DNA from 4 places in the Ochrobactrum sp. EDr1-4 genome. Region 2 is predicted to be linked to each of the others. Evidence: riboswitches for the same ligand, from Rfam matches in the RefSeq annotation. Region 2 holds a riboswitch; each other region holds the start of a gene.
The links. A riboswitch is a leader RNA that binds a small molecule or an ion and turns the genes downstream of it on or off. The one in region 2 is predicted to bind cobalamin.
Positions count from the first base shown of each region.

Region 1 (4,607 bases), on a different contig from region 2:
GACCCACAATGCAGGCTGGCAACGCGAGCGTCACATCAGGCCAACGCACACCAGAGAGATTGCCCAACAACCAAAACATAATGCCGCGTGCCTGCTCCGCATTGGCGGCCTTGGTGACGATAAATGATGTCAGCGCGCTGAAAAGCTGCGAGCCTGCAATGCCTGCGAGGATGATTGCGCTGTTGCCGCGCCCAGCTCGAAGTGCCAGCAGTGAAACAAGTGAGAATGCAATGATCGCACCGATGAACGCTCCCACCGAAAGCGAAAGAATACCAGCGCCGACGCCGAGAATTGCAACCGCGACGGCGCCCGTAGAGGCCCCTGCCGAAATACCTAGAATGTAGGGGTCGGCCAGCGAGTTTCGCAGAAGTGATTGCAGAACGACGCCCGATATTGCAAGAGCTGCGCCACAACAAGCCGCGACCACGGCGCGGCTTAAGCGATAGCTCCAGACAATGCCTTCATCGATAGGTTCGAGCGGATAACCAGCATTCCAGATGCGGTTGGCAATAGTCTTTGCCACCACGTCCAAAGGTATTGACGTTTCACCAATAGCGGCGCCCAGCCACAGCGCGCCGAGCAACAAGACAAGCGCCAGTGTGCCCAAAAGCACCCTACTGCTTGCGCTTCTCGAAGTCAGAATTCCGGCTGTGGCTGAGCGTGTTGTCACTTGTTCAGGCCTGAAGCTGCAATGGCATCGGCCAGCGTTTCAATACCTTCGATGGTACGAATAGTCGGGTTCATTGCCTGTGCGTCCATATCGAACACATGACCATCTTTAACAGCTGGCATCAGGCTTGCGACCGGATCACTCTTGAGGAATTCGCGCTTAACTGCAACATCATCAGCAGGGAAACGACGACGATCCATAGTGCCCGCGACGATAATTGTCGGATTGGACTTGGCAATGGTTTCCCAGCCAACAGTCGGCCACTCTTCTTCACTATCAATGATATTATTGATGCCAAGTGTTTTCAGAATATAGGCTGGAGCACCGTTCTTGCCCGCAACATAAGGATCAATATCGAGCTCTGCACTGGAGAACCAGACAACAGCCGAAAGCTTGCCATCGGCAGATGCGATCTTCTTACGTGCTGCGTCTTCACGTACTTTCAGATCAGCAACAACCTTTGCGCCGCGATCCTGCACATTGAAGATCTGCGCGAGTTCGTCGATTTCCTGATACACCTGATCCATGGTGAAGGCGTTGTGACGAACGCCATCACCGCCGTCTGAATTGTCTTTTCCAATGCAATCGGCTGGAGACGTATAAACCGGAACGCCCAATTCTTCGAATTGCTCAGCCTTCGCCACAACACCCTCAGGTCCAATCTGCCATTGGAACTGATTGGCAACAAGGTCAGGTTTTTCCGCCAGAATGCTCTCAAAGCTCGGATCATTATCCGCGAGACGCTTTACCTTGGCATTGGCTTCTTCGTAGCCTTTGAGGACAGGCCCAACCCACAAAGCTGTGCCGACCATTTTATCTCCGAGGCCCAGAAGGTATAAAATTTCTGCGCTGCTCTGACCAACGGCCACCGCACGTTCTGGCACATGTTTAAATGTCACGTCGCGCGCACAATTTTTCAACGTCAGCGGATACTGCGTTTCGGCTGCTTCAGCCGCAAAACCAGTTACGAAAAGACTTGCAGCGCCAACGATTGCGCCAAACGGCAACTTGCCGATGAGTTTCATTTGAATCCCCGAAATGATGTGAGAAAAGCCGTATCAAACGGCGGATGTGATCCGGCGCGTATAGAGAACGGACATATCCGGGGATATGAATGACAAAGGGAGGTGACGTCTTGCGACGTTAATAGCTGTCATAACCAACTCCTGCACCGGGCATCCCCGCCCGTGACCATGGACTACGTTAGACGGCAGGTCTCCTGGCTCACGAATATTCGCTGTTCATCTGCCTTCCCGAGTTAAACTCAGTGGCATGACGCCTTTGGGCGTCACAGGGATGAACGGCAATCCGCTTACAGTTGCGGGGGCAGCCACGGTCTCGGTCCCTTTTGGGTCGTCCTCACCGTGTTCCCTATTAATCCCCTTCGCTCTCGGTCGGGGAACCGTCGTAACTCTATTACGTTCTGGTATCAGCAAGGTCAAGCGACGCAAGCCACTAAATCATCGATTAAAAATTGCTTAGACTTTATGCTAATGGGCCGGGTCTCAAACAGTCTCGCGCTAGCGTATTGTAAATCCCTGTTGTAATCTCCAGATCAGGAGTCTTCACCTTGGGAGAGGTGAAGGGGTTTGAGGAGGGCTATCGAAAAGATAGCAGCACAATGCGCGAAAAGTGCATTTCGGGAGGATTTATGCGTAAATGGATTTTGGCCATTTCGTCGGTCGCAGCGCTTGCAATCGCGAGTGCAGCATCGGCTGAAGACTATAAGGTTTTGGCACCTGCGGCACCGGGCGGCGGCTGGGATCAGACTGCACGCACCATGCAGAGCGTGTTGCAGGACGAGAAGATTTCCGGCAGTGTTCAGGTCATCAACGTTCCTGGCGCTGGCGGTACTATTGGGCTTGCGCAGTTCGTTAATCAGAACAAGGGTGATCCAAGCCAGCTTATTGTTGGCGGCTATGTTATGGTCGGCGCGATCTTGACCAACAACTCCCCTGTGAATCTCGATGCTATTACGCCGATTGCACGCCTGACCGGCGAATATGAAGCCATCGTTGTTCCCGCAGGATCTGATATTCAGAACCTAGGCGATCTGGTTACAAAGCTCAAAGCAGATCCCGGCTCGGTCTCATGGGGCGGCGGTTCGGCAGGCGGTACTGACCACATTACAGCCGGACTTTTTGCAAAAGCCGTTGGCGTTGATCCTACAAAAGTGAACTACATCGCATTTTCCGGTGGCGGTGAAGCCCTTGCCGCAATCCTCGGCAATCAGGTGACTGTCGGCATTTCCGGCTATGGCGAGTTTGATCCACAAATCAAGGCTGGCACGCTACGCATCATCGGCATTTCAAGCGACGAGCGCATTGAAGGCATAGATTCACCAACCTTCAAAGAAGGTGGTGTTGATGTCTCAATCCAGAATTGGCGCATGGTGGGTGCAGCACCTGACATTACCGCTGAGCAAGAAGCGGCAATCAATGCCGACGTTGAAAAGATGGTGAAGTCTGAATCCTGGCAGAAAGCACTGAAAGATAAAGGCTGGGCAGACACTTATCTTGCGGGCGACGACTTCAAGGAACAGCTTAAGAAAGACGTCACTTCAACGGGAACCATCCTCAAGGATATTGGCCTCGTAAAATGACAGTCATTGAAAAAGAGGGAGAGCGCCGTTCCACTGGAACGGCGCCTGATTACGCAGCTCTTGTCATAGCTTTTATTCTAGGCGCGGTTGCCGTAGCCATCGCGTGGTCAACCGCCTATGGCAATAATGTTCTCTCATACTCGCCCGTTGGACCAAAAACGGTTCCCTACATCATAGCGAGCGGACTGTTCATTCTGTCGATTTGGACGGTGATCAGTGCTTTTAAACGCGAATTTCCAGAGCGTGAGCATCAGGAAATAGCCCCCATGGCGTGGATCGTTGGCGGTCTCGTTATTCAGATGCTAACAATGAAAACGCTTGGCTTTTCCATTGCGACGGGATTGCTCTTTGCTGCAACGGCTCGCGGATTTGGTTATCGCAAATTCTGGATAAGCGTACCTGTCGGCATCATCTTCGCATTCGTAATCTGGTTCATTTTTGCACGCGGCCTTCAGCTTTCCCTACCATCGGGCTGGCTTGAACACTTTGTTTAAGGCGAAAGTATATGGATACAGTCAGCCTTCTCGCCAGCGGTCTTCTGGTAGCACTCGAACCCGCTAATCTAATCTATGCGCTAATTGGCGTCACGCTTGGCACCGCGGTTGGCGTACTTCCGGGCATAGGCCCCGCGCTTACCGTAGCGCTTCTTTTACCTGTCACTTACAAGCTTGACCCTGCTGGTTCGCTCATCATGTTTGCCGGTATTTACTACGGCGGCATGTATGGCGGCTCAACCACCTCTATCCTGCTCAACACACCCGGAGAAAGTGCCTCAATCGTCACGGCATTGGAGGGCAATAAAATGGCCCGCGCGGGCCGCGGCGGACCAGCACTCGCAACCGCTGCCATCGGCTCGTTTATCGCAGGTTTGATTGCGACCCTCGCCCTCGCCTTTGTCGCACCATGGGTGGTAAAATTTGCCCTCTCCTTCGGACCATCCGAATATTTCGCGCTGATGCTACTCGCCTTTATGACCGTCTCTGCGGCTTTCGGCGATTCTACATTACGCGGTCTTACTTCGCTTTTCATCGGCTTGACGCTCGGTCTTATCGGCATTGATCAACTGACCGGACAAGCGCGTCTCGTAATGGGCACACCGAACCTGCTTGACGGCATCAATGTGACCACGCTGGCAGTTGCACTATTTGCAATCGGTGAAACGTTAGCCGTTGTTTCCAAGAAGCTCAGTCCTGATGATGAAGTTATCGCCGTCAAAGGCTCTGTCTGGATGACGAAAAATGATTGGAAACGCTCGTGGATGCCATGGCTACGAGGCACAGCGATCGGCTTTCCGATCGGTGCGATGCCTGCGGGTGGCGCTGATGTTTCGAGCTT
Region 1 covers NZ_JBLZOF010000002.1:164,364-168,970, forward strand. The annotation lists gene ACOZHT_RS07145 (FecCD family ABC transporter permease) at 1-643, opposite strand, end outside; gene ACOZHT_RS07150 (ABC transporter substrate-binding protein) at 667-1,695, opposite strand; cobalamin riboswitch at 1,863-2,092, opposite strand; gene ACOZHT_RS07155 (Bug family tripartite tricarboxylate transporter substrate binding protein) at 2,322-3,272, shown strand; gene ACOZHT_RS07160 (tripartite tricarboxylate transporter TctB family protein) at 3,269-3,766, shown strand; gene ACOZHT_RS07165 (tripartite tricarboxylate transporter permease) at 3,778-4,607, shown strand, end outside.
Region 1: it holds a riboswitch for cobalamin, as region 2 does, so the genes downstream of both, ACOZHT_RS07150 (ABC transporter substrate-binding protein) here and ACOZHT_RS12895 (CbtB domain-containing protein) in region 2, are expected to answer to the same signal.

Region 2 (4,607 bases):
GTTCAGGCTCAATCAATGCTTTATGATGTAGCCCTCGAGGGCTACGAAATACATATCGGTCGCACGCATGGCGCTGATGCGATACGCCCATTTTCAAAAATTGATGGTCATGACGACGGAGCCGTATCAATAAACGGCCGTGTCATGGGGACGTATCTGCATGGCGTTTTTTGTGCTGATGAGTTTAGGCGAAATGTCCTTTTTGCTCTCGGAGTGCGTAGCTCAGTTGAGCATTACAGAGAAAGTATAGAGGGCGCGCTGGATCAGCTCGCGAAAGGGTTGGAAGATTCTCTCGATATTGATGCAATTTTTTCAATTTGATAATTTATAATATTAAAGAATAATAAAATACAATTACTTTAAATAGATAGTAATATATAATTAAATACTTAATTATTTAAAAATGCATGAACAATATTTTGACTATATTAAATTCTAAAATTTTTTTTATTTATTTTTAGAGGTTGATCGTGCGTATTGCGTCTTATTTTGGCGCTGACTATGAACGTTATTCTCTCCGCTTGGAGAAGAATTTTTTATATTTTTTTATTCTGGTCAGCGGTTTTTTTATTGTGTTTCCTCAGGTGGATATTGATGTGTCTCGATATTTTTATCGTGCTGGCGATTTCGTTATCTCTCAACATCCCTATTGGGTCGCTTTGAGAGATTATCACAGGCTCAGTCAGTTCTATATTATTGGTCTGCTGCTGATGTTGCTTGTAGTCTATGCAATATCGCAACGCCCCTTAAACGCTATATCTCCACATAAAATTGTCTATGCTGTTTTAACTTTTGCCTTTGGTCCTGGCGTGTTGGTGCAGACACTGAAGTTTATTATTGGTCGTGCACGTCCAAGACATCTGATGGAATTTGGTGGAACGGCCGATTTTACCCCAGCTTGGCAGTTTGCGAACGCTTGTCGTCACAGTTGTTCGTTTCCATCAGGTGAGTCGGCAGCGGCAGCTGCAATGCTTTCATTGCTCATTCTCGTGCCACGGCCTTATCGTGTTTGGGCAGCAGGGGTTCTCGTCCCTTTACTTGTTTCCATTTCGCTCAACCGTGTTTTTATGGGGGCACACTTTTTGTCTGATGTCGTTATTGCATGGGTTTTGATAATTGGATTGATGATATGGCTGTGGCCTCGAGTTGCTCGCAACGCCGATACCATTGACGATTGGGTTCGACAAAAAGGCTCAGGGCTGCGTAAGCGCCTTTATAAGTAGATTGATTGACGCCGCATTGGTGAAAGCCTAGTGTCGATCTACACAACAGGTTTTGCCGGGACGAATCCCGGCGATACCAAAAGGGAATGCGACGGACGGACCCAATCCGGGCGTCTTTATCGCAGCCGACCCCGCGACTGTAGAGCGGAGAGGGATGAGGCAAGCCGGTTAACCGGCAGCCACTGGAAACACAACGTTTCTGGGAAGGCGCTCCAAACCCTACGACCCGTGAGCCAGGAGACCTGCCTGTAGTGTGAAGGGCATTTTGTCCGCACCCCATGGGAGGTTTTCCCTGCTGCCTACACGGAGGTTGTCATGGCTGCGCGTACCCAAAATTCTATTCCCAATACTATAGCTATGCCGCTTGCAACGCGTCTTGCGACAGCTGTCGTTTCGCTGCTTCTTGGCGCGTTTCTGATATACGGCGTGGGTCTCGCCCATTCGGATACGCTGCACGATTCAGCGCACGATACGCGTCATTCATACGGGTTTCCCTGCCACTAAGCCGATTAGCTTTTTGAAACAGGAAATGAGCAACGCTTGATGGTGGACGGCCATCGGCGAATAATTGCTGTTGAGGGAATAAAATGTTGATCCGTTATCTTTTGGCCACGCTTGTTGCTGGTCTTCTTGCCGGGCTCCTCGTGACGCCTGCTATGTATTTGAAAACCGTTCCGCTGATTATTCAGGCGGAAACCTATGAAGACGCTGGCGGCGGTCATAGCCATGGCGAAGCCGAAGCGTCTGCACCGCACGACCATGCCGCAGCTGCGGCGAGTGAAGGCGAAGAAGAGGAGGGCGCTGAACTTCCGTTTGGTCGCCTTGGCAACACATTGCTTGCCAACCTCGTAGCCGGTGCAGGCTTTGCTTTGCTTTTGGGTGGTATTGCTTTGCTGCTTGGTCGTCGGATCACACCGCAGAACGGTATCCTTTGGGGGATGGCAGGTTTCTTTGCGGTCGCCTTCCTGCCCGCTCTGGGACTTTCGCCGGAACTGCCTGCCATGCCTGCGGCCGACCTCGCACAGCGTCAGCTTTGGTGGATTTCGACCGTCGTCTTGAGTGGCGTCGGCATTTATCTACTGGTTTTGCGTGGCGAGATTATTTCCAAAATCCTGGGACTTGTGCTGATTATCGCACCGCATCTCTATGGCGCGCCGCACCCTGAAGATATTGCATCGCCAATCCCGTCACTGCTTGCTTCGCAATATGCCGTCGCATCGCTTGCAACAAACCTGTTCATGTGGGCTGTCATTGGGCTTGCGCTGGGCTGGTTCATTCAGGCTTATGCGAAGTCAGATATTGAAGGCTGATAGATATGGCTCTGCTCCGAAATGAAAATGCAAAAACCACGTTCGTTCTTGGCGGAGCCCGGTCTGGTAAGTCGTCTTATGCGGAAAAACTGGTTGAAGGGACAGGCCTTCAACCAGTCTATCTCGCGACGGGACGTGCATTCGACACGGAAATGGAGAGCCGCATCTCCATTCATCGCAACAGTCGCGGGGACGAATGGCAGACGGTTGAAGAACCGCTCGACCTTGTGGGGGCACTTCAAAAACACGCGGGACATGACCGTTTCGTGCTTGTCGATTGTCTGACGCTCTGGATCACCAATCTGATGATGGCAGAGCGGGATATTGCTGCTGAAACCGAGACGCTGGTTACAGCATTGCCTCAGCTTTCAGGTCAGGTTGTTTTTGTTTCCAACGAGGTCGGCTTGAGTATTGTGCCGGAAAATCGCATGGCGCGTGAATTTCGCGATCATGCCGGTTTTCTGCATCAGGCCGTGGCGTCGGTGGCGGATGAAGTTTATTTCATAGCGGCAGGATTGCCGCTCAAAATGAAGGGTTAATTTGATGCAGGGACAAAAGATTCCAGCGACCGTGATCACCGGATTTCTTGGTTCGGGTAAAACAACGCTTATTCGCAATCTGCTGGAAAACGCCAATGGCAAGCGCATTGCGCTCATTATCAATGAGTTTGGCGATCTCGGTGTCGATGGCGGAATTCTTAAAGGTTGCGGTATCGAAAGCTGCCGTGAAGAAGATATTATTGAACTGAACAATGGCTGCATCTGCTGCACCGTTGCTGATGATTTCATTCCGACCATGACCAAGCTTCTTGATCGTGCGGATCGTCTTGATCACATCGTGATTGAGACTTCGGGTCTGGCGCTGCCGCAGCCGCTGGTTGCTGCTTTCAACTGGCCCGAAATCAAAACGCAGGTGACGGTCGACGGCGTGGTGACTGTGATCGATGCTGCCGCTGTTGCTGAAGGCCGTTTTGCGGACGATCACGACAAGGTGGATGCACAGCGCGCAGCGGACGATTCTCTTGATCATGAAAGCCCTTTAGAGGAACTTTTTGAGGATCAGATACATGCGGCTGACCTCATTGTTCTCAACAAGGCCGACCTCATTGATCCGTCGAAACTTGATAGCGTGAAGGCCGATGTGGCGGAACGTTCAACACGTCGCGTCAACATGGTGCCAGCAAGCTTCGGCAAGATTGGTGCGGACGTACTGCTCGGCCTCGGCGTTGGTACGGAAGACGATATCGCCAACCGCAAATCGCATCATGAAATCCATCATGCTGATGGTCATGAGCATGATCACGACGAGTTTGAAAGCTTTGTGGTTGAAGCAGGTTCGGTTGTTGATCCAAAGGCATTTACCGAAAAGCTCAAGGGCATAATTGCGGAACATGATGTTCTGCGTCTCAAAGGCTTTGTCGATGTGCCGGGCAAGCCGATGCGTCTGGTTGTGCAGGCTGTTGGTCCGCGTATTGAGCACTATTTCGATCGCCCGTGGGGCAAGGATGAACTGCGCAATACGCGTCTTGTCGTCATTGGCCTGCATGAGATCGATGAACAGGCTATCACCAAAGCCGTGAAAGACGCTGTTACTTCGTGAGGAACAATTGTGAAGTGACTAAACATCGCGCTTGCGTCGCTTTTCTGAGCATAATCTGTTCCGAAAACCGGTTCCCACTTTTCGGGATTATGCTCTGATGCACTTATTACTTGCCCAGAAAGGAACGATCAGCGATGGCAATGAGGCTGTCGACCTCGGCCAGACGCCGGGCGATATATTGTTCCTTTCCGCTGCCGATACGGAGCTGGCAAGCCTTGCTCAAGCACATAAGCTTGGGCAAAGCGGGCCAAGTCTCCGGCTCGCTAATTTTCTAAGCCTCACACATCCCATGTCAGTCGACGCTTATATCGAGCGCACGGCACAACATTCGAAACTTATTGTTGTGCGGATTATTGGTGGCGAGACCTATTGGCCTTATGGGCTTGAGGCGCTTCATGCCTGTGCGGTTTCGCACGGCATCAAGATCGCCGTGCTGCCGGGTGATGATAAGCCAGATTACGGACTTGAACGGTTC
Region 2 covers NZ_JBLZOF010000003.1:370,025-374,631, reverse strand. The annotation lists gene ACOZHT_RS12905 (cobyric acid synthase) at 1-321, shown strand, start outside; gene ACOZHT_RS12900 (phosphatase PAP2 family protein) at 471-1,223, shown strand; cobalamin riboswitch at 1,254-1,487, shown strand; gene ACOZHT_RS12895 (CbtB domain-containing protein) at 1,539-1,727, shown strand; gene ACOZHT_RS12890 (CbtA family protein) at 1,811-2,533, shown strand; gene cobU (bifunctional adenosylcobinamide kinase/adenosylcobinamide-phosphate guanylyltransferase) at 2,539-3,072, shown strand; gene cobW (cobalamin biosynthesis protein CobW) at 3,077-4,132, shown strand; gene cobN (cobaltochelatase subunit CobN) at 4,230-4,607, shown strand, end outside.

Region 3 (4,607 bases), on a different contig from region 2:
ATGAAGGCAGCCGGGTAATAAACGCGGCCAATCTTGCCTTCTTTACGGATTTCGATCTTGGAAACAATCGGGTGGATCGAAGAGGTCGAGTGGTTGATGTAGGAGATCGAACCTGTTGGCGGCACGGCTTGCAGGTTCTGATTATAGAGCCCACCTTCCATCACAGCCTTTTTCAACGCCTGCCAATCTTCTTGCGTCGGGATCGAAATACCAGCGGTCTCGAACATCTCACGAACGCGGTCTGTTGCAGGCTCCCAAGTCTGATCGGTATATTTGTCAAAATATTCGCCGGTCGCATATTTCGACTTCTCAAACCCCTTGAACGAACTGCCCTGCTCTACTGCCAAAAGATTGGAAGCGCGGACAGCGTGATAAGCCACCGTGTAGAAATAGATATTGGTGAAATCGACACCTTCTTCTGAACCATAATAGATGCGCTCACGAGCGAGGTATCCGTGCAGGTTCATCTGGCCGAGGCCGATGGCATGGCTTTCATCATTGCCGCGCGCAACCGAAGGAACCGAACCGATATGGCTCATGTTGGCAACAGCCGTCAGTGCACGGATCGAGGTTTCAATCGTCTTGCCGAAATCCGGGCTATCCATCGCAGCTGCAATATTGAGCGAGCCGAGATTGCAGGAAATGTCCTTGCCGAGATACTCATAAGACAGATCTTCGTTGAAGATGCTGGCTTCACTGACCTGAAGAATTTCTGAGCAGAGATTGCTCATGGTGATGCGGCCATCAATCGGATTGGCGCGGTTCACCGTATCTTCAAACATGATGTAAGGATAGCCGGACTCAAACTGGATTTCCGCCAGCACCTGGAAGAAATCACGCGCGTTGATCTTCTTCTTGCGGATACGACCGTTATCGACCATTTCACGGTATTTTTCAGTGATCGAAATCTCGGTCATCGGCACGCCATAGACGCGTTCAACGTCATAAGGCGAGAACAGGTACATATCCTCGTCGTTCTTCGCGAGCTCGAACGTAATGTCCGGGATCACAACACCAAGCGACAGTGTCTTGATGCGGATTTTTTCGTCGGCATTTTCACGCTTGGTATCGAGGAAGCGCATAATATCCGGGTGATGGGCGTGCAGATAAACCGCGCCCGCGCCCTGACGCGCACCAAGCTGATTGGCATAGGAGAATGAATCTTCCAGAAGCTTCATCACCGGAATAATGCCGGAAGACTGGTTCTGGATTTGCTTGATAGGCGCACCGGATTCACGAATATTGGTCAGGCTCAGTGCCACGCCGCCGCCGCGCTTTGAAAGCTGGAGCGCGGAATTGATTGAGCGACCAATCGATTCCATGTTGTCTTCAACGCGCAACAGAAAGCACGAGACCAGTTCGCCGCGCTGCTTTTTGCCAGCATTGAGGAAGGTCGGTGTTGCTGGCTGATAACGGCCCGAAATGATCTCATCGACCATTTCGCGTGCGTGCTGCTCGTTACCGCGGGCAAGAGCCAAAGCCACCATGCAAACGCGATCTTCGTAGCGCTCGAGATAGCGCTTACCGTCGAAGGTTTTCAGCGTATAGCTGGTGTAATATTTGAAAGCGCCAAGGAAGGTCGGAAAGCGGAATTTCTTGTCATAGGCATGATCAAAAAGATCGCGCACGAAATTGAAGGAATACTGGTCCAGCACTTCCCGCTCGTAATAGCCTTCTGTTACCAGATAATCGAGCTTTTCACGCAGGTTATGGAAGAACACGGTGTTCTGATTGACGTGCTGAAGGAAATATTGCTGGGCCGCCTGCCGGTCACGATGCAGCTGAATCTTGCCGTCATCATCATAGAGGTTCAGCATGGCGTTTAGCGCATGATAATCCAGCGAAGTTTCAGCGAGCTTTGATGGCTTGCTTCCTGATGCAGCGCTCGTTGCGGTGCTGGTCGCTGAGGATGACGCATGCTTTTCCGAAGCAGCGACCGTCTCGCGCTCACGGGTCAAGGTTGTGTCTGCCGTGTCCAAAATCGTTCCATCCCGTCTTTAACATTGCCAAGGTCTTCGTCCGTTCCCAAAAGCTCAAAGCGATAGAGGTATGGAACCTGACATTTTTCCGAAATTATTTTGCCTGCAAGGCCAAAGCCTTCGCCGAAATTGCTGTTCCCAGCGGCAATAACACCGCGAATGAGGGATCGGTTATCCGCATCGTTAAGAAAGCGGATGACCGGCTTGGGAACAGCGCCTTTCGCGCCACCGCCGCCATAGGTTGGGGTCACGAGCACATAAGGCTCGTTCACCCGCAACAGATCAGCATCGTCTTCATGGCTTTCCAGCGGAATACGCTTTGAGCGCATCCCAAGACGCATCACGAAGCGATGCGTGTTCTCCGAACGGCTGGAAAAATAGACAATCTGGCCCATCACAAACCCTAACAGCGATTGGGATTAGGCGAGCGAGCTGATCATATCCGGGCGGAAACCAGCCCAGTGGGCTTCACCAGCAACAACAACCGGCACCTGACGATAGCCAAGACCCTGAACCAGATCATATGCGTCGCTGTCTGCGGAAATATCGATGACAGCATATTCAATGCCCTGACGATCAAGTGCGCGGGTGGTGGCAGTGCACTGGACGCAGGCTGGCTTGCTATAGACGGTGACGTTCATTTTTTCCTCACTGGGGATAAGGGATTTTCAACAGCAATCCGAGGCCGCATTGCACCGGATCACGCTTGAAAATGAGATTTTACTGGCTGCGCTTTACGCGAACGAACACGCAAAAAACATTCACGCATTGCGAAATGCGTGCGACAAATACAAAAACTGCGGGGCAAAACACTCTTAAGAGCGCGTGTCCTGTAAACTAACCCGTACCGGGCGGACCGGAACTACTCGGCTTTAAATCAATCGACATGCTTTTCACCCCGAAGCTTGGAGGGGATATTCGGAGCGGCAAAAGACACGGCAAAACTATGCCAAAATCCTATTACGCACCAACTGACACCCCGCCCGTTGACGTTCTTGTTCAAGGCAGGTCTCCTGGCTCACGGCTTAGCGCCTTTGCCCACCTTCCCGGTTTAACCCAGTGGCATTCGGACATCGGCTAACCGCTTACAGTTGCGGGGGCAGCTACGGCTTAGCCACATCCATCATGGATATAACGCACCGTATTCCCATCTTCGCTTTCAATTCTCACGAATCGCAAGAACCTTGAACACAAGATATAGTATCTGAAGTTAAAAACTCGTCAACGGATAGACGGATCAAATTTATTTAATCTTGGCTAAATTGAGGCTTGCCTGTGAATAGCAGGGATAACGCGGGAGGGCATTCACCAATGCGCGAGCAAGCGAGTCGAACCGATTCATAGCGGCTAACGCACACCATGTCTGGACGCCGCATGGTTCATCCACATCTAAGAACACTATCGAGTGCCTAAATATAAAAAGCCAGAAATTGCCTCTTCAATAATATTCCGATAAATTAGAGCTCAATATGGGCAAGCGCGATCCATTCCGCCTTTTGACTGCCTTTATTACAAATCAATTTGGAGTAAAAATTGCATAGTGAACAATCTATTTTAAAAACATCAATAGCAGTTACAATTTTTATTGCCGGTTTTGGCGTCGCCTTTGGCCTTTTGTCAGGATCATTTTCAATTGTTTTTGACGGTGTTTATATGCTGGCAGATGCTGCGATGAGCGGACTTGCGCTTATGGTTGCTCGACTAATTACCTTGTCTGCGCTTGCTGAACCGCCAAGCGGTAAATTGCGTGATCGATTCACCATGGGTTTCTGGCATCTGGAGCCAATGGTCCTCGGCCTCAATGGTATTATGCTAACCGGCGTGGCGATTTACGCCCTTATCAATGCGATTGGCAGCTTGATGGATGGCGGGCGCGATCTCGAATTCAGCTATGCGATTTTTTATGCAGTGGTTGCACTGATCGCCTGCCTTGGCATGGCGTGGCTGGAGACGCGAGCCAACCGCAAACTCAAGTCAGATTTTATAGCACTTGATGCCAAGGCATGGATCATGTCCGGCGGCATTACTGCTGCACTCCTCATCGCCTTCACGGTGGGCTATGCAATCCAGGGCACTCATCTTGACTGGCTAACGCCTTATATTGATCCAGCGGTTCTCGCGCTGGTTTGTATCGTGATTATTCCGATGCCAATCGGAACGATCAAACAGGCATTGGCCGATATGCTGCTCGTCACACCCCTCGATCTGAAGGAACACGTTGATACCGTGGCGCGGCAAGTAGTCGAACGACACGGCTTTAAATCCTATCGCGCCTATGTCGCAAAAGTGGGCCGAGGCAAGCAAATGGAACTCTATTTCATAGTACCCCGTGACCTGCCAGCAAAGAAGCTTGAGGAATGGGATGCCCTGCGTGATGAAATTGGCAACGCGCTTGGCGGTGAAGGCCCCGATCGCTGGCTGACCATTGCCTTTACCACCGATGTAGAATGGGCTGTTTAAAAACGAATCCATTAGCGCCCATCGTTTTTGCGAGAATTGTTGAGCCGATTACCGTGCTTTTGGGGTCACAACAGCATCAGATCGTTCAATAACCACAACTATGCCATTCCAATTCGCTAAAACAATTCAACAGTTTAAAAAATGTTTCAGTTTCACCACCGAAACGTG
Region 3 covers NZ_JBLZOF010000002.1:907,227-911,833, reverse strand. The annotation lists gene nrdE (class 1b ribonucleoside-diphosphate reductase subunit alpha) at 1-1,841, opposite strand, end outside; gene nrdI (class Ib ribonucleoside-diphosphate reductase assembly flavoprotein NrdI) at 1,955-2,374, opposite strand; gene nrdH (glutaredoxin-like protein NrdH) at 2,399-2,620, opposite strand; cobalamin riboswitch at 2,966-3,181, opposite strand; gene ACOZHT_RS10530 (cation diffusion facilitator family transporter) at 3,513-4,439, shown strand.
Region 3: it holds a riboswitch for cobalamin, as region 2 does, so the genes downstream of both, nrdH (glutaredoxin-like protein NrdH) here and ACOZHT_RS12895 (CbtB domain-containing protein) in region 2, are expected to answer to the same signal.

Region 4 (4,607 bases), on a different contig from region 2:
ACGCATTTTAGTGTCTCCGGCCGGACAGGCTATCCGGTCGGAGCCGTTTATTCACATTGAAACCTGTTACATTTTAGGTAACAGCACCTTATCAATAACGTGTATTACTCCGTTTGACTGTTTTACGTCTGCTATTGTTACGTGAGCAACTGTTCCGTTTTCATCGGTAAGCGTAATCTTGCCCATCGCCTCTTTGGCCTTTAGAACGCAGCCGCCCACTGTTTTGATGTCGTGTGTTCCCATATCGTCGGCTATCATTTTAGTGATATTCTTTGACATCGCGGCGGCGGCAACAACGTGACAGGTGAGTATCTTCGTCAACTTGTCTTTGTTTTCGGGCTTCAGAAGAGTATCGACTGTTCCTTCTGGTAAGGCAGCGAAAGCTTCATTGGTTGGCGCGAAAACTGTAAAGGGGCCTTTTCCTTTGAGCGTATCTACCAGACCTGCAGCTTTAACGGCAGCGACGAGCGTTGTATGATCCTTGGAATTCATTGCATTGTCGACAATGGTTTTGTTGTCATACATTGCTGCTCCGCCGACGTTCGGATTTTCAGCAAATGCCGCGGTAGAGATCACGGAAAAAATAGCGGCGACTGTGAGTGCCTGTTTCGAAAAACGCATCATTTCATTCTCCTCCCTAAACCCGGACTTTTACCGGACCACCCACATTATTGAGGGCATGTCGAAATACGAATTTGCCAGTGGATCAGATCAGTCTTCAGAATAATAATATTCCGTCGTGACTATAGTGCCACGAGGAACATCCGCATTAGTTGGGAAATTTGAATAGGACGTGAAGCGAAATAACGTCCGCTTGTCCGTGTTAATAAGTGTCATATTATGACAATGTGAAAGCGTCGCATTCGCTGTTCATTGAGAAGCCTTTTAATAACTGCATTGGTTGGACGCGTCCTATGGTATTGCAGAGAGGAACGGCAGTTGTTTATAGATATGATTGATCGACAACGGACGGTATTTTCTAACTTCTGTTGTTGCCAATCATTATCGGGATCAGTTCTTGACTGACACTCATTCAGGCCCAGCCTCATTTTGAAGTGATGCAGATTTAATTTCTAAATCGTTTCTTTACAGATCATACGTCCTAAAAAGCAGAATATAAGATTTGGTTATGAAGTCATGCATGCCCATGGATTGATGCGCCGAATGAACAGAGCTTAATACCTTTCCCATCTGAGGAAGGAAATTCCATGCACGATTCAACACGATGTGTTCATCACTCCGAAGTTTCGCACGAAGGCTTCAAAAATTTGGCCGTGCCGACTTACAGGGCTTCGACAATCGTCTATCCAGACGCGAAATCTTTCCGGCAAAAAATGGCCGCTGATCTGGCTGAGGCCATTGCGATTTGATTGAGGGGTGGGTTTGATAGATCATCCGGCTCACGATTTGTTATTGCTGTATTAAAGCTTAGCTGGTTGCATGGAGTCCCGACCCTGCTCGCGGCGATGCTTATTGGTGTCGCGAAGAGAGTAAACGCAGCCACTATATTCCTGTTGGTAGAATTCTTCGCGTTTGGAAATCTCAATCGTTCGGGCAGAACGGCCGCCCTTACGCCAGTTATATTCCCAATAGGACAGTTCTTCGTAAAGTGCTGCGGCTCGTTTACCGCAATCGTTTATCTGCGCCATGTTCTTCCAACGTGAAATGCCGAGCGATGAAGTCATGATCGGAAATCCATTCTCATGGGCATAAAGAGCGGTCCGTTCAAAGCGCATGTTAAAGCACATAGTGCAGCGGACGCCGCGTTCCGGCTCCCATTCCATCCCCTTCGCACGGGCGAAGCAATTGTCCTTCATAATCGGCATCAATGAATGCAACGCCGTGTTTTTCGGCAAAACGGATGTTTTCGTCCTTGCGCAGTAGGTATTCTCGCTATGGATGGATGTTGGGGTGTAAAAGAAAATCGCATAATTGATGCCAGACGCGAGCCTCGCTTCCATCACTCCGCCGGAGCAGGGCGCGCAACACGAATGCAGGAGCACTTTTTTTCTCCGCCAGGCGGGATTAATTCGGGCATTTGAATTTCCATAATCGTGACACACCTCCGAGCCGACCGCAAAGATGCAAACCGATGAATGAACAAGGCTCCGTACGAAAAAATGTACGAAGCCGGTATCACCGTTACGGAGAAGCCGCTCCTGACACGCCGCCCGCGGTCAGAACAGGTGGACGATCCAGGCAGATTTTCTGACTTGCGGTTTTTTGCTTCCCCCGTCCTTCGCGGCGTGCATAGCGCCAGTGGCATATCGGGTGCGCTTGCCGCCTACAGTTGCGGGGGGCAGTTCCGGATTTGGTTGGCCCGACCGGATTCCCTTTTACCCGGAGTTTCCTCCGGCACCTGTATCGTGGTGAAAAACATGACAAGTACCAGCTTCTGTCAAACTCAAACGATACGCCATGCCATTTCGCGATGACTAGATAGGAATGCGTCCTGCATTTTAATCCTTGATCTTTGGCTCGGGCCATCAAAATGAGGTGTGTGCTGTTTCACAGCCTTCCTGGGCTGAGAAGACTGTGGGGAAAGCACCTGAAGCAAGTGGAGCAATTTCGCATCAGGTATCGGCAATCTTTTGCCTTCCGCTTAAAGACATAAACATTTCTTTATATGATCTTGACATGGCGGGCCTGATGCGGGACTATAGTTTTGCCTAGGTTCTCCGGTTGTCGCTCTGACACGCCGGGGCTAAGAGGGAAGTCGGTGCCCTGTTATTCGGGAAAGCCGGCGCTGCCCCCGCAACTGTAAGCGGTAAGCTGTTGTCCACTGTGTCACTGGGGTTCGACCTGGGAAGACGGACTATGGCGATAACCCGTGAGCCAGGAGACCTGCCTTAGCAAAATAACGTCCACGGGCGGGGTGTCCCGGTGTGCCGTAGCGAAGACCGCTTAGGGGTCTGTATTGCTATGCGTTCGCTTACCCATGCCCCCAACATATTGGGGTGAGCTATGTCTCAAGCCGTAATTCCAGTCGCCGCAAGCGGCGAGCCATTTGTCGACTGTCAGCAGAGGACGCGGCATCACGACTTCACTTTTCGTCTTAAAAGCCAGCTTTTTGATGAACACTATCATCCTTCAGACAATACGCGTATCACGACAAACTTTGCTAATTTGGCCAGAGGGGAGAACCGCCGGGAGAACCTTCGTAACGCTTTGAGAATGGTTGACAATCGTTTCAACGCTCTGGCGTTTTGGGACAATCCCGAAGGCAATCGTTATTCTGTGGAGCTTGAGATTATCTCGGTTGAAATGAACATCGATGCAGAAGGTAATAAAAATACTTTTCCTCTGATTGAAATTTTAAAAGCCAATATCTTTGATCAAATGACGGGTGAACGTATTGACGGTATCGTCGGTAATAATTTCTCTTCGTACGTTCGGGATTACGATTTCAGCGTAGTTCTGCCGGCTTATAACAAGGATCGCGCCACCTTCAGCATTCCGGCTGACTTCGGTGATCTGCATGGAAAACTTTTCAAGTCTTTCCTTAACTCGGATGCTTATAAAGAGAGTTTTCGTAAGCCACCTGTCATTTGCTTGAGTGCATCCAGCAGTAAAACATATCATCGGACGGGCAATTTCCATCCGATTTTGGGCGCTGAATATCAGCAAAATGAATTGTCTTTGACAGATCTATATTTTCAGAAAATGGGGTTGCATGTCCGCTTCTTCATGCCGCCGAATAGTGTTGCGCCTTTTGCCTTCTATTTTGTCGGTGATCTTCTCGATGATTATACCAATCTCGAGCTCATCAGCACGATTAGCACGATGGAATCGTTTCAAAAGATCTACCGACCAGAGATTTATAACGCGAATTCAATAGCTGGCGTCTGTTATCAGCCTAGCCTGAAGCATGAGGACTATTCGCTGACGCGCATCGACTACGATCGTGACGAGCGTAGTCGGCTTGCTGTCGAGCAGGGAAAGTTTGCTGAGAAGCACTTCATGACACCGTACAAGACCGTCCTTGAGCAATGGTCTGCCAATTACACCCGTTGATGAGCCAAAAGATAAGGTAGCCTATCATGAAAAGACTATTGCCCACGTCTACCGCTGGCAGTTTGCCAAAGCCTTCCTGGCTTGCAGAACCGGAAAAACTTTGGTCACCCTGGAAGTTACAAGGTGAGGAATTAATCGCAGGTAAGCAGGATGCTCTGCGCTTGTCCTTAGACGATCAGCGACACGCAGGTATCGATATCGTCAGTGACGGGGAACAAACGCGCCAGCATTTTGTCACGACGTTTATCGAGCATCTCGACGGTGTTGACTTTGAAAAGCGTGAAACAGTCAGAATCCGCAACCGCTATGATGCGAGTGTGCCGACAGTCGTTGGTGCTGTATCCCGCCCGAAGCCAGTTTTTGTCGAAGACGCCAAGTTTTTACGTCAGCAGACCCAGAAGCCAATCAAATGGGCCTTGCCTGGTCCCATGACCATGATCGACACGCTTTATGATGCTCACTACAAGAGCCGTGAAAAGCTGGCGTGGGAATTTGCAAAGATACTCAATGAAGAAGCCAAGGAACTGGAGGCTGCTGGCGTCGACATTATTCAGTTCGATGAGCCGGCATTCAACGTCTTCTTTGATGATGTT
Region 4 covers NZ_JBLZOF010000016.1:43,820-48,426, reverse strand. The annotation lists gene ACOZHT_RS23675 (alpha/beta fold hydrolase) at 1-6, opposite strand, end outside; gene ACOZHT_RS23670 (fasciclin domain-containing protein) at 67-624, opposite strand; gene ACOZHT_RS23665 (hypothetical protein) at 1,209-1,370, shown strand; gene ACOZHT_RS23660 (epoxyqueuosine reductase QueH) at 1,422-1,961, opposite strand; cobalamin riboswitch at 2,182-2,378, opposite strand; cobalamin riboswitch at 2,655-2,866, shown strand; gene ACOZHT_RS23655 (DUF1852 domain-containing protein) at 2,965-4,014, shown strand; gene ACOZHT_RS23650 (methionine synthase) at 4,041-4,607, shown strand, end outside.
Region 4: it holds a riboswitch for cobalamin, as region 2 does, so the genes downstream of both, ACOZHT_RS23655 (DUF1852 domain-containing protein) here and ACOZHT_RS12895 (CbtB domain-containing protein) in region 2, are expected to answer to the same signal.